DNA from 4 places in the Photobacterium minamisatsumaniensis genome. Region 2 is predicted to be linked to each of the others. Evidence: predicted binding sites of a transcription regulator. Region 2 holds the regulator's gene; each other region holds the start of a gene.
The links. The regulator CRP, encoded in region 2, controls carbon source genes, mostly activating them, when cyclic AMP is high. The targets are predictions, from matches to a motif close to TGTGANNNNNNTCACA.
Positions count from the first base shown of each region.

Region 1 (3,205 bases), on a different contig from region 2:
CACCTCACTCAGCTTGCCATACCCGGTAGCATTATCGGTATGTTATTGCTCTTCGCCTTGCTATCGATAGGTTTAATTCCTGCACATTGGACGATGAAGGGCTGTCACTTCCTTATACGTCATATGGCACTCCTTTTTGTTCCGGTGGGTGTTGGGCTAATCAATTACCTCGATCTCTTACAAACCAACGCATTAACTATTTTACTAAGTACGCTTGGCAGTAGCATTATCGTCTTTGTTGTGATTGGTCTTACTGTGCAGTACAAGGAAAAGCAATGATCTGGCTGCTCACCACATTAGTGGTCTTTTACACTGCTCGCTATATCTCAAAGCACCTTCAACACCCTATCGTTAATCCGTTACTCATATGCCTTGTGATTATCATTCCATTGCTCATGTGGCTAGATGTACCTTATGAAACCTATTTTGAGCAAAATAAGTGGTTAAACGCCCTATTAGAACCCGCTGTTGTGGCCCTTGCTTTTCCGCTTTATGAACAACTTTCACAAATTAGGCAAAAATGGAAAGTCATTCTTTCAGCCTGTTTCGTCGGCAGTGTTTTGTCTATGCTTACAGGAGCAGGGATTGCATTATTACTTGGTGCTGATTTAGAACTAACAGCCAGTATTTTACCCAAATCGGTTACGACCCCTATTGCAATGGCAGTCGCTGATCAAGTCGGCGGTGTCCCATCGGTTGCAGCCATTATGGTGATTATTGCCGGCTTATTTGGTGCAGTCTTAGGCTACCCACTATTTCGAATGCTCGGTATTAAAGCGCCAATCGCAAAAGGGTTAACCATGGGCACCGTTTCTCATGCACTTGGAACCGCGAAAGCCGCAGAAGAAAACTACCAAGATGGAGCATTTAGCTCATTAGCTTTAGTGATTTGTGGCGTTATTACATCAATTTTGGCACCCATTGTTTTTCCTATCATTGTTTATCTTTTTGCATAACTGTGTAGGTAATCGAATACAAAGGTAAGGTATTGATTAATAAAGACTCAGAAATTTAAAACCGTGTGAACCGACTCCCAATAGTGTAACAAGTGCAAACAATGAATCACAAATGAGATACCGATCACACTATTATTTTATTGCTAAGTCTACAATATTTCTCCATACACAAGACGGAGTGAAAACTCATGCACACTAAAGTAATGGATGCTTTAGGCGCTCTACCCGCTGATCTAGCTTCTGCGATTAAGCCCGTATTAGAATCAGAGACATTTGATGCCACCCTGAGCTCTGAAGTATTTACTCAACTCCTGTCACAAACGCAAATGACTGACAGCGAATTACGTGTCGCTTTACTCCCTCTCGCCGCTGCTTATTCCGTCGCACCAATTTCTAATTTCTATGTTGGTGCCATTGTTCGTGGCCTTTCTGGTACGCTATATTTCGGCGCAAACATGGAGTTTGTTGGCGCATGCTTATCTCAAACCATTCATGCCGAACAATCAGCCATTAGCCACGCTTGGGTGAAAGGTGAAACGGGCATTAAAGACATCACCATCAACTACAGTCCTTGTGGCCACTGTCGCCAATTCATGAATGAGTTAACAACGGCAAACGAACTTGTTGTTCAATTACCAGAACGAGCAGAAAAAACGCTTCAAGAATATCTGCCAGAATCATTTGGCCCTGCTGACTTGAACATTACTGATGCGCTACTTTCTACGGTAAACCACGGTATGACAACCGAAGCAGATGAAGCGCTGGTTAAATTAGCCTGCCAAGCAGCAAACCGCGCGCATGCGCCTTATACCAAGAACTTTAGCGGTGTTGCGCTGAAAGCGAACAACGGTCAAACCTTCATTGGTATGTATGCCGAAAATGCGGCTTTCAACCCTAGCCTACCACCGCTTCAAGTCGCATTGGTTAATATGAACATGGCGGGTTACCTGCTGTCTGAAATTACAGAAGTTGCTTTGGTTGAAAAAGCTGATAGTACAATTAGCCACCTATCTGACACGCAAACAACCCTTGAAGCACTAAACCCTGATGTACCGCTGACTTACGTTGCAATTTAAACACTCCGTTTAAAACAGCACGACAATTTTAAACCGCCATTTCGGCGGTTTTTTATTATCAATAAAATAAATATCTTGTATCTTCATGTAGTAAGCAGGTGTATGATTTTTCGAAAGTTAACTAATTATTTTATCGCATGTCACATCAACATAACCCGATCCAAGGTGCTAGCTGGATGCTTATTGCTGGCTTGGCCTTCGCCTTAGTCAACAGCATGGCGCAATACGTCAGCATGATTCTGCACATTCCATCAACCACTGTTGCTTTCTTTCAATATTTTATTGCCCTTATTGCGATCTTCCCTTGGCTTACCAAACTGGGCTTGCGAAATGCACTAAAGACAGAATACTTTGGTATGCACTGTTTTAGGGTCTTTCTTTCAGTTATCGGCATCCAGTTATGGCTATGGGCGTTAGCTTACCCTGTACCGATTTGGCAGGGTATTGCGTTATTAATGACATCGCCCCTGTTTACAACCATTGGATCGGGCATCTTCCTTAAAGAAAAAGTGGGCAAAGCACGTTGGGTTGCGACGCTAAGCGGTTTCATCGGTGCCATGATTATTCTAGAACCATGGGGAGATGGTTTTAGCTGGGCAACATTGTTACCCATCGGTGCTGCTTTTTTCTGGGCTGCCTATTCACTGATGGTTAAAAAGATGTCAGCACATGATTCTCCGACCACCATCGTGGTTTACTTGCTGATCTTAATCACGCCGTTTAATGTCTTTCTTGCTGTTCCGAACTTTACCATGCCAAGCACAGGGCTTACTTGGGTATTATTATTTGGTGCAGGCCTGCTTACCGCCCTTGCACAATGGGCGATTGCAAAAGCCTATGCAGTTGCAGATGCCTCTTTTGTCCAACCCTTTGACCATGCAAAACTACCGCTCAATGTGCTTGCTGGCTGGGTAGTATTCAGTTGGGTGCCACCAGGGCGCTTATGGCTTGGTGCTGCAATTATTATTGCTTCTGTCGCTTTCATTACCCAATGGGAGAATAAGAAAGTTTCACACTAACTATGACTGTATTGATACTTATTACAGTATGACCTAATTGAAGCCTTGTAACCTGTTACGTTCATAAGAGCGTAACATACTTGGCTTTTCTAAATAATTTGTTAGATTTGAATTAAAGCTCAAATGTACCATATTGTTATATTGATTAATTTTA
Region 1 covers NZ_JAKJSI010000002.1:17,725-20,929, forward strand. The annotation lists gene L4D78_RS00155 (CidA/LrgA family protein) at 1-279, shown strand, start outside; gene L4D78_RS00160 (CidB/LrgB family autolysis modulator) at 276-956, shown strand; gene cdd (cytidine deaminase) at 1,145-2,032, shown strand; gene L4D78_RS00170 (DMT family transporter) at 2,170-3,051, shown strand.
Region 1: a site for CRP is predicted at 1,070-1,085, ahead of cdd (cytidine deaminase). Genes of this name have one in related genera too.

Region 2 (3,205 bases):
AAATGCCCGGTTCATTCACACCATGGCAGGAGTTACCAGAAAACACCGACGTATTGTTCTATGAAGGACTTCATGGCGGTGCTGTTGATGGTGAAACCAATGTCGCTCAGCACGTTGATTTATTGATCGGCATGGTACCAATCGTCAACTTAGAGTGGATTCAAAAGATTGTACGGGATACCCGTGATCGCGGTCATTCACGCGAAGCCGTGATGGAATCAATTGTGCGATCGATGGATGACTATCTCAATTATATTACGCCTCAGTTTTCTCGTACCCATATTAACTTTCAGCGCGTACCAACCGTTGATACTTCAAACCCATTCAGCGCCAAAGCCATTCCAAGCCTAGATGAGAGTTTTGTTGTGATCCGTTTTCGTGGGATCAAAAATGTCGACTTCCCTTATTTGTTATCAATGATCCAAGGATCATTCATGTCACGCCACAATACATTGGTGGTTCCGGGTGGCAAAATGAGCTTTGCCATGGAGCTAATCATGCGCCCGTTGATCCAAAAACTGATCGAAACAGGAAAGATTGGTTAAATAATACAATTCAAGCCCCTTTCAGGGGCTTGGGTCTCTCGCGGCCGTGTCGAATTAAGCGCAGTTCACTTCATAAGAGTGCGTCATTTCAACACCTTCACCAAGCATCAAGCACACCGAGCAATACTTCTCTAGCGAATCAGCAACAATTTTCGCCACTAGCGCTTCATCGAGTTCATGACCTGTAACCACGAAATGTAGGTTTGCTGAGGTAAAAATACGGGGGGCTTGCTCACGGCGCTCAGATGAAATTTGCGCTTCACAACCCGTAATCTTCTGCCCTGCTGATTTCAATCCATCAACCACATCAACCGAGCTACATCCCCCAGCCGCCATCAATACCATTTCCATTGGGCTTGGCGCTTTTTCTCCGCCATTGCCATCCATAACCACACTATGGCCAGAATTTGACTGACCTAAGAAGGTCATATTCTCGACCCATTTCACTCGTGATTGCATTTGTTTTTCCTTACTACTTATAGGGTAATTAGTGACAATATAGCAACTGTGTGATCATGTGCACACTTATGACTACTAAATGACCATTCTCGATAGATCAATATCAAGAAATGCATGCTGAAAAAAGATAAACTTTGAACTAATTATTCACGTGAGCTTGCAGCCCAGCTGTTGACTGAATATCCTAAGCGACGAACACCAAGTATAGGCCCAGCCCTTTTTTGATGGACGTCGTTGTTGGGCAACAAACACAGAGGAAGTTAGTAATATGGTTCCAGGTAAACCTCAAACAGATCCAACTCTAGAGTGGTTTCTTTCGCATTGCCACATTCATAAATACCCGTCAAAGAGTACTTTGATTCATGCGGGTGAAAAAGCTGAAACGCTCTACTACATTGTTAAAGGTTCTGTGGCTGTCCTAATCAAGGATGAAGAAGGCAAGGAAATGATCTTGTCTTACCTAAACCAGGGTGACTTCATCGGTGAGTTAGGCTTGTTCGAAGAAGGCCAAGAGCGTACCGCTTGGGTTCGAGCAAAAACCCCTTGTGAAGTAGCAGAGATTTCTTTCAAGAAATTCCGCCAGCTTATTCAAGTTAACCCTGATATTCTGATGCGTCTGTCTGCTCAAATGGCAAACCGTCTTCAGGTTACAAGCCAGAAAGTAGGTGATCTTGCTTTCCTAGATGTGACTGGCCGTATCGCTCAGACACTTCTAAACCTTGCGAAACAGCCAGATGCGATGACGCACCCTGACGGTATGCAAATCAAGATCACTCGCCAAGAAATTGGCCAGATCGTGGGTTGTTCTCGTGAAACTGTTGGTCGTATTTTGAAAATGCTGGAAGAGCAGAACCTAATCTCTGCTCACGGTAAAACTATCGTGGTATACGGTACACGTTAATTTCGCGTGCCATCATTGATAATAAAAAGCCGCCTCAGGCGGCTTTTTTGATCCGGGAATTCATACCAAAATGGTATTTTTGCCGTATTGCTCACTTTTTCTTTCTTGTATCCTCACCATCAAGTGCTACATTGTGCATATCTGGCGTAAGTGATAATACGTCATTCACATGGATAAAATTGATATGGATCTCGAACGTTTTTCAGCAAATGGCTTTCCTGCAAGCAATACGAGCGTTATTGCCCCCCTTCCCCCAACAGTTGAAATGACAGGCTTTAGCGGGCGTCGGCACTATTTTGAACAACAAACGACTTCGCCATACCATAAAGGGCAACTTGCTAAGCATGAATTTGGGATCACACCACTTGATAGCCAGTGCCATTAGTCTACCCCAAACACGTTTGACTCTTATCGCACACGATAAACCCACCGTATTTCATAACAGTGGGCTATGGGGTTAATCTCTTTTCACGCCAGAGAATTTAGCCTTTCTTCGCGTGGGTGCTTTCAAAAATTTTATCCGCTGACGCTTCAACAAAGCCACGATATAACTCACCGTCTGGTGTAGCATAGCGCTTAGCAAATTCGTAAAATCCCCCCGCGATACTAAACACACCATCGGTAAAGCCAACATCAACAGTATCGGCAATCGTCGCTGATTGCTCTAGCATTACCTCTGGGCTACCTTTCACATCGCCCCCAGATTCATTAATCGAAAAGCCGTTATGGCGCAGTAAATGATTAACCTCTTCGACCTCGGTAAATTGCTCGAGCTGATTAATATTGACCGTAAAATGGTTGGCACCAAAACCGTGCGCGGCTAACCACCCTGCGTATTCACTTTCTGCTACCAGCAACTCATAAGTGGCATAGTCGAGGTCCCAACGCCGCCCACCATACAAGAAGGCTGGATCACGCATCGCCGCTTCAGGTACTTGATCGACAAGCTCTCGAACGGTTTGCTGTAGCAACGAGCTAAACTGCCCTACTAGCAATTCACTGATAAAGACTTTCGGTGCATCTGGATTTGGATGTTCAAAGTGCTCAGCATAAAGCTTCTTCGCTTCAAAGTGATACTTACCACAAGGTTTATAACCCAATGCAATAAACGGCGCCGCTAGCCTATCTAGGCCCACTTTAGGTAAATTGAACGTCCGTAACGCAATGTGGTCATTCAGCAACGGCTCATCTTCAGTGAGTAAATCATGCACCTGTGCAGCAGAGGGGCATAAACGCTGAGTATAGTCTTGCCATAAGCCATCAAATAATTGCACAACCCTTTCCATGAATATCACATCCT
Region 2 covers NZ_JAKJSI010000014.1:191,104-194,308, reverse strand. The annotation lists gene L4D78_RS07035 (phosphoribulokinase) at 1-545, shown strand, start outside; gene L4D78_RS07030 (OsmC family protein) at 600-1,004, opposite strand; gene crp (cAMP-activated global transcriptional regulator CRP) at 1,273-1,905, shown strand; gene L4D78_RS07020 (hypothetical protein) at 2,075-2,290, shown strand; gene L4D78_RS07015 (DUF1338 domain-containing protein) at 2,388-3,191, opposite strand.

Region 3 (3,205 bases), on a different contig from region 2:
GACGCATTTTTAGGCGATCGCCCGAGCTATGCCGCAGAGTGGCTGCCGGCAGCCAATCGAAAATCGATGGTGATTAACGAATTTCAAGCGACGCCACTTGCACCTGAAGCTGTTGATAGTACCGCTGGAGACGTGTTGGAACTTGCAGAGCTTGCCCGTTTCTGGCGCTTGCCAGTGCAATACTTTTTTAACCGTCGCCTGAAGGTGTATTTCGATGCGAGCCAAGGTGCAGTTGAAGATGATGAGCCTTTCGCGCTTGATGGGTTAAGTCGCTTTCAATTACGCCAAGAGCTGCTTACGACCTTCCTTGATAGCCACGCGCAAGGTATCACTGATCTCGATGCGGCATTTAGCCAATTTTCCCAATATCAGCAAGCGGCTGGTGGGTTGCCACTGGCGCAGTTTGGTGAGCTTGAATTGATGGATGAGCGCACGCAAATTGAGGCTCTGGCTCAAACGATCACCGATTTAATGGTTGCCCCGCTCCCAGATGTTGAAGTGGATATTGTCCTTGCATTGGGCGAGCGCGAACTACGGTTACAAGGTTGGCTGAAACATGTCACTCAACAAGGGCTGGTGCGTTATCGCCCAGGTAAAGTACGCGCACAAGATATCTTACAAGGCTGGTTAGATCATTTATGTCTCGCGTTGTCGGCCAAATCGGCAAACACCTACTTGGTGGGGGTCGATGGGGTCTTTTTCTTTGAACCGGTATCTGCTGAGTACGCATTAACGCAATTGATCATCTTGGTCGAGGCTTATTACCTCGGTTTGACCTTACCGTTACCGTATTTCCCTCGTACAGTACTATCGGGGATGCAGTCTTGTCTTGATAAGCAAGGTAATTGGTGTGATGACGTAGATACACTTGATAAAGCAAAAGGGAAAATGGCAGAAGCATTTAACGGTGGTTACATGTTTGAAGGCGAGGGGAAGAATGCATATATCAATCGCGTATGGCCGGAATGGCATGATGAGCTAGCTGCTGACTTGCAACATTGGGGAGAGTCTTTGCTGAAACCAGCAATATTGCATTTGCGGCAAGATCGAGAGTAAGAGGGTGTAGCGTGGCCGCCAGCAAATCATAATTATTGTAGGGTGTTCGCTGTACGACCACAGGTCCAGAGGTGACCAGATTTCGTGCCTTGGATACTAACGGACAGTGGCGGCGGAAAACGTGAAAGATCTCTCATACTGATATAACACTTAGTGATTTTAATCGACCGATTCATTTGAATTTGTGTCTGGTCACAAAAAATAATCTTGAGTTGGTAAGGTTTAGCCTCTGTCTCGACCTTGCCACAACAACAGGAATCTGTGTATCCAATGACTCAGCAACCTATTTTGACAACACCGGAAGCATTGGCTCCGATGACTTTTCCGCTTCATGGTAATCGGTTGATTGAAGCTTCTGCCGGCACCGGTAAGACCTTCACCATTGCGAGTTTGTATTTACGTTTGCTACTTGGCCATGGTGATAAGCAAAGTCGCTTTCCTCGTGAACTCACCGTTGATCAGATCTTGGTAGTGACATTTACCGAGGCGGCAACGGCGGAGCTGAGGGATCGTATTCGTCGCCGTATTCATGATGCCCGTATCGCCTTTAGTCGAGGGCATAGTGATGATCCGGTCATTAAGCCCTTGCTTGATGATATTGACGATCATAAGTCGGCGGCGGCTATTTTGCTACAGGCAGAGCGCCAAATGGATGAGGCGGCGATCTTTACCATTCATGGCTTCTGTCAGCGCATGTTGACCCAGAATGCCTTTGAGTCCGGTAGCTTGTTCAATAATGAGTTTGTGACTGAAGAAAGCCAGTTGAGGGCGCAGGTGGTTGCCGATTACTGGCGCCGTAACTTCTACCCATTAGCACGCAGTTTAGCGGGGGAAGTGCGTAATATTTGGGCGTCACCAGCGGCATTGCTGCGTGAGGTAAATGTCTTTTTATCAGGCGCTGAAGTTGAAATTCGTGCCCCTGAGCTGGAAGGTGATATCGAGCAGTTTCATGATAATAACCTCGCCCGTATTGATCAGGTAAAAACCTTGTGGCGTGAAGGTGCAGCCGATTTCCAAGATCTGATCGCCAGCTCTGGAGTGAATAAGCGCAGCTATACCAAAACCAGCTTGCCTAAAGCATTGAGTGAAGTGGGTGAATGGGCAAATCGTGATAACACTGGTTACAAGCTACCTAAGTCACTTGAAAAGTTTAGCCAGCAAGTGCTGTTTGATAAAACGACCAAAGGGCAGGCGCCAGAGCACCCTGCTTTTGTTGCCATTAATGAGTTACTCGAAAACAAACCCAATGTGCGTGATCCTTTGTTGGCTCATGCCATTAAAGAGTGCCGTGTATTGCTTGCGGAAGCAAAGCGACGCAAAGGTTGGCTATCGTTTGATGATCTGTTGACCCAGCTAGCCGCTGCGCTAGGCAATGATGAAAGCGCGACACTTGCAGCGCGGATCCGTAATTTATTCCCCGTCGCGATGATCGATGAATTCCAAGATACCGATCCGCTGCAATACAGTATTTTTAATACCGTGTATGGCGAAGATCATAAAACCTCTGACGGTGAAGAGGCAGGCCCGTGCGGTTTGTTTATGATTGGGGACCCGAAACAGGCTATTTATGCTTTCCGTGGCGCCGATATCTTTACTTATATTCAGGCGCGCCGACAGGTTTCTGCGCATTATACATTGGGTACGAACTGGCGCTCGACCGCTGAAATGATCGAAGCGGTTAACTGTATTTTTGAACAGCCTCAACGACCATTTATTTATGATCAAGATATTACGTTCTTACCGGTCGCCCATAGCCCGAAGGCGGCGAGCCGTAGCTGGCTGCTGTCTGGAGTGAAGCAGCCCGCGCTGAGTTTGTGGCGGCAAGAAGCGGATGAGCCAGTTAAAAAAGGTGATTATCAGAAAACCATGGCGCTGGCGACAGCGGCAGAAATCCAAAAGATCCTGACCCTTTCTCAGCAAGGTGAAGCGTTGCTGGTTGATGGTGAAAAAAGTAAGCCGATCAATGCTTGTGATATATCGGTGTTGGTGCGTACCGGTAGTGAAGGGACTTTGATCCGCCAAGCACTGGCAGAACAAGGCATTGCCAGTGTTTACCTGTCTAACCGAGACAGTGTTTTTGCCAGTGTTGAAGCGGTTGATATTCAACGATTTTTGATCGCAGTGTTAACACCTGAGGATGATCGTAGCA
Region 3 covers NZ_JAKJSI010000057.1:25,430-28,634, reverse strand. The annotation lists gene recC (exodeoxyribonuclease V subunit gamma) at 1-1,056, shown strand, start outside; gene recB (exodeoxyribonuclease V subunit beta) at 1,327-3,205, shown strand, end outside.
Region 3: a site for CRP is predicted at 1,177-1,192, ahead of recB (exodeoxyribonuclease V subunit beta). Genes of this name have one in related genera too.

Region 4 (3,205 bases), on a different contig from region 2:
GTTTACGTAACGAAAAACATCATCGGCCAATTTATGGGCTATAAATCGTTTGAGTCAGCTAAAAAAACGCTCTACGATCCATTGGTAAGCAATACCCCCACCATAAACCCCAACGATCCCCATAACGCCAGACAATACTGGTGGCGCAGGGATAGGTAACTTCAGCGCTGAAAATAACACGCCAACAATAAACCCAGCGAACAGTGCCAATATGACTTCATTCATAATCATTCTCTCAAACGGTTTTCGCACAAGAGAAAGTGTAGTCTGCCTTACGTCGCCTGTTGTTCTTAATGGTATAAACCACATGCTAACAAACCAGAATGGCAGAAATTGGAGCGCAATCGATTTTATGGCATAAATTAAAACAACAAGCGTTAACGTTTACCCTATATGTTGATACAGATAAGGGAGCTAACCGGGGGGAAGAAAGGTGATTTGCGTTATAAAGAATAAATGGAAGTTACAGACAAAAACGCCACAGCAAAGCTGTGGCGTTTTTCATCGACTTACGTCGGCTGATTACATTGCGTTAAGCGTAACGAATAGACCAGCAATTGTTGCAGACATTAGGTTAGAAAGCGTACCTGCGGCAACAGCCTTCATACCAAATTGAGCAATCTCGTGACGACGACTCGGTGCTAGGCCACCTAGACCACCCAGTAGGATAGCTACTGATGATAGGTTAGCGAAACCACATAGAGCGAACGAAATGATAGCTTCAGTCTTCGGTGAAAGTACAACTTCTGCACCTTCAGCTAGGTATGGTGCAAAGTTTAGGTAAGCAACGAATTCGTTAACTACCAGTTTCTGACCAATGAATGAACCAGCAATAGTTGCTTCAGACCAAGGCACACCGATTAGGAATGCAAGTGGTGAGAATACGTAACCAAGGATAAATTCTAGTGTTAGTTCAGGCATACCGAACCAGCCACCAATACCACCAAGGATACCATTAACTAGGGCAATCAAACCGATGAATGCTAGTAGCATTGCACCAACGTTTAGCGCAAGCTGCATACCAGATGAAGCACCTGCAGCCGCAGCATCGATAACGTTCGCTGGTTTGTCGTCAGCATCGTCAGCATCGCCAGCAAACTGTTCAACAGCTTCTTCAGTTTCAGGCTTGATGATCTTAGCAAATAGAAGACCACCCGGTGCTGCCATGAATGATGCGGCAATTAGGTACTCTAGAGGAACACCCATTGATGCGTAACCTGCAAGTACACCACCAGCAACAGACGCTAGACCACCACACATTACTGCAAACAGCTCAGACTGAGTCATTTTTGGTACGAACGGACGAATCACCAATGGTGCTTCCGTTTGACCAACGAAGATGTTAGCTGTTGCAGACATAGATTCCGCGCGAGACGTACCTAGTGCTTTCTGCAGACCACCACCAAGTACATTGATTACAACCTGCATAATGCCTAGGTAGTAAAGTACGCTGATTAGTGCAGAGAAGAAAACAATTACAGGTAGTACACGTAAGGCGAAGACGAAACCGCCACCACCAAACACTTCAAACATAGTGTCTGAAGTCAGACCACCAAATAGGAAGTTAATACCATCGTTACCGTAAGCGATAACGTTGGAAACAGCCGTTGACATACCGTATAGCACGTCACGACCAACTGGTACATAAAGAACAAATGCACCTAAACAGAATTGGATGGCAAATGCACCACCAACAGTACGTAGATTAATAGCTTTACGGTTATCAGATAGTAGTACCGCTAGACCTAGCAATACAACCATCCCAACCAGGCTCATAAACAGGCTCATGGTTTATGGCTTCCCTTTAGTTAAGTTTTTTGGCGTCTCGACAATTTGGCTCATTAAGAGTCCGGCGCATTATACCCATGCTGAGACGGATAAAGTAATGCAGGAATCACAGTTTTTAGAGAGACAGAGTAAAAGTTCAATCTCATTTGTGAGCTACCTCACAAAAAGGAAAACGTTTAACGCAACCGTTTCGCGCAATCGTTTTTATTGTGACTTAGGTTCACAACGAAATACTAAAAAGTTCAGCTGTGGTTAAGGTGATAACCCGCTCAATCTCTTGTTCACTTTCCACTCTAATCTCTGCAAGTTCACGCATAATATTAGCAAGTCGGTCTGGTCGATTAGGCTCCCCTTGAAACCCTGCTATCGGCATATCCGGCGCATCCGTTTCCAGCAAAAGTGTTGCCAAAGGCAATGTCGCTATTGTATTACGTGTTTTATTGGCTCTGCGATATGTAATCGTTCCACCAACGCCAATTTTGATACCTAGATCAATAAGCTGCCTTGCTTGCGGGTAACTACCACTAAAAGCGTGGTATACCCCACCTGCAATCGGTGGATTTTGCCTCAAAACACGCATTAACTCAGGGAAGGCTTTTCTACAATGAAGAATAATGGGTAAGTTATGTTCATTAGCCAGCACCAACTGTTGAGTTAGTAACGAAATCTGTTGATTTCGATTTGCATCCGTAATGGCAAAGTCTAGACCACATTCGCCAACAGCTACGCACCGAGAGGCATTTTTTTCTCTCAATTCTGATTCAACAGCAAGCTCCGAGGCCAACCGAGCAATGGCGTTCTCTGTATGCTCTGCGCTAAAAAAAGGGTGCAACCCCAGAGCATAATAAACATTGTCGAACACAGCACTCAACTGGCGGATCGCCTGCCAATTACGCTCACCGACAGCAGGAACCACAACAATGCCGACTCCAGCCTCTTGCGCCAAGGTTAAATACGCCTTTGGGTCATCGCAGAAAGGTGGAAAATCAAAATGGCAATGACTGTCAATCAGCATCTATTTTGTTACATGTTGAATGCGCTAACGACTTAGCACGGTTCTTCGGGTGGCGGGCATCATCATTATCATAGCGAACAGGTGCACAGCAACGACGGTTCTCTGGCACAAACCCCATTCGTTCACACCAGCGGTCATATGCCGCAACCCACTTTTTTACCGTTACCAACATACCTACTCCTGCATCGATTTAGCTACCATGACGATCATACTGCGTCCTGTCACTAGAATGGTATCATGTGGATAAACAGGCGCATCATTAGAATGATAAATATCATAAGGTGATCGTTTTGCTGTATTCACCAACAAGTGCCATTCACTACATTGTCTGCTGGGCAAGGTGAACTCAAGTGGATCCCAATAAGCATTACATATCACATACAATTCATCCTGAGTGATAGG
Region 4 covers NZ_JAKJSI010000015.1:39,013-42,217, forward strand. The annotation lists gene L4D78_RS07310 (XapX domain-containing protein) at 55-225, opposite strand; gene L4D78_RS07315 (NupC/NupG family nucleoside CNT transporter) at 523-1,788, opposite strand; gene L4D78_RS07320 (TatD family hydrolase) at 2,009-2,803, opposite strand; gene L4D78_RS07325 (DUF5363 family protein) at 2,793-2,975, opposite strand; gene glgX (glycogen debranching protein GlgX) at 2,978-3,205, opposite strand, start outside.
Region 4: a site for CRP is predicted at 1,936-1,951, ahead of L4D78_RS07315 (NupC/NupG family nucleoside CNT transporter). Genes of this name have one in related genera too.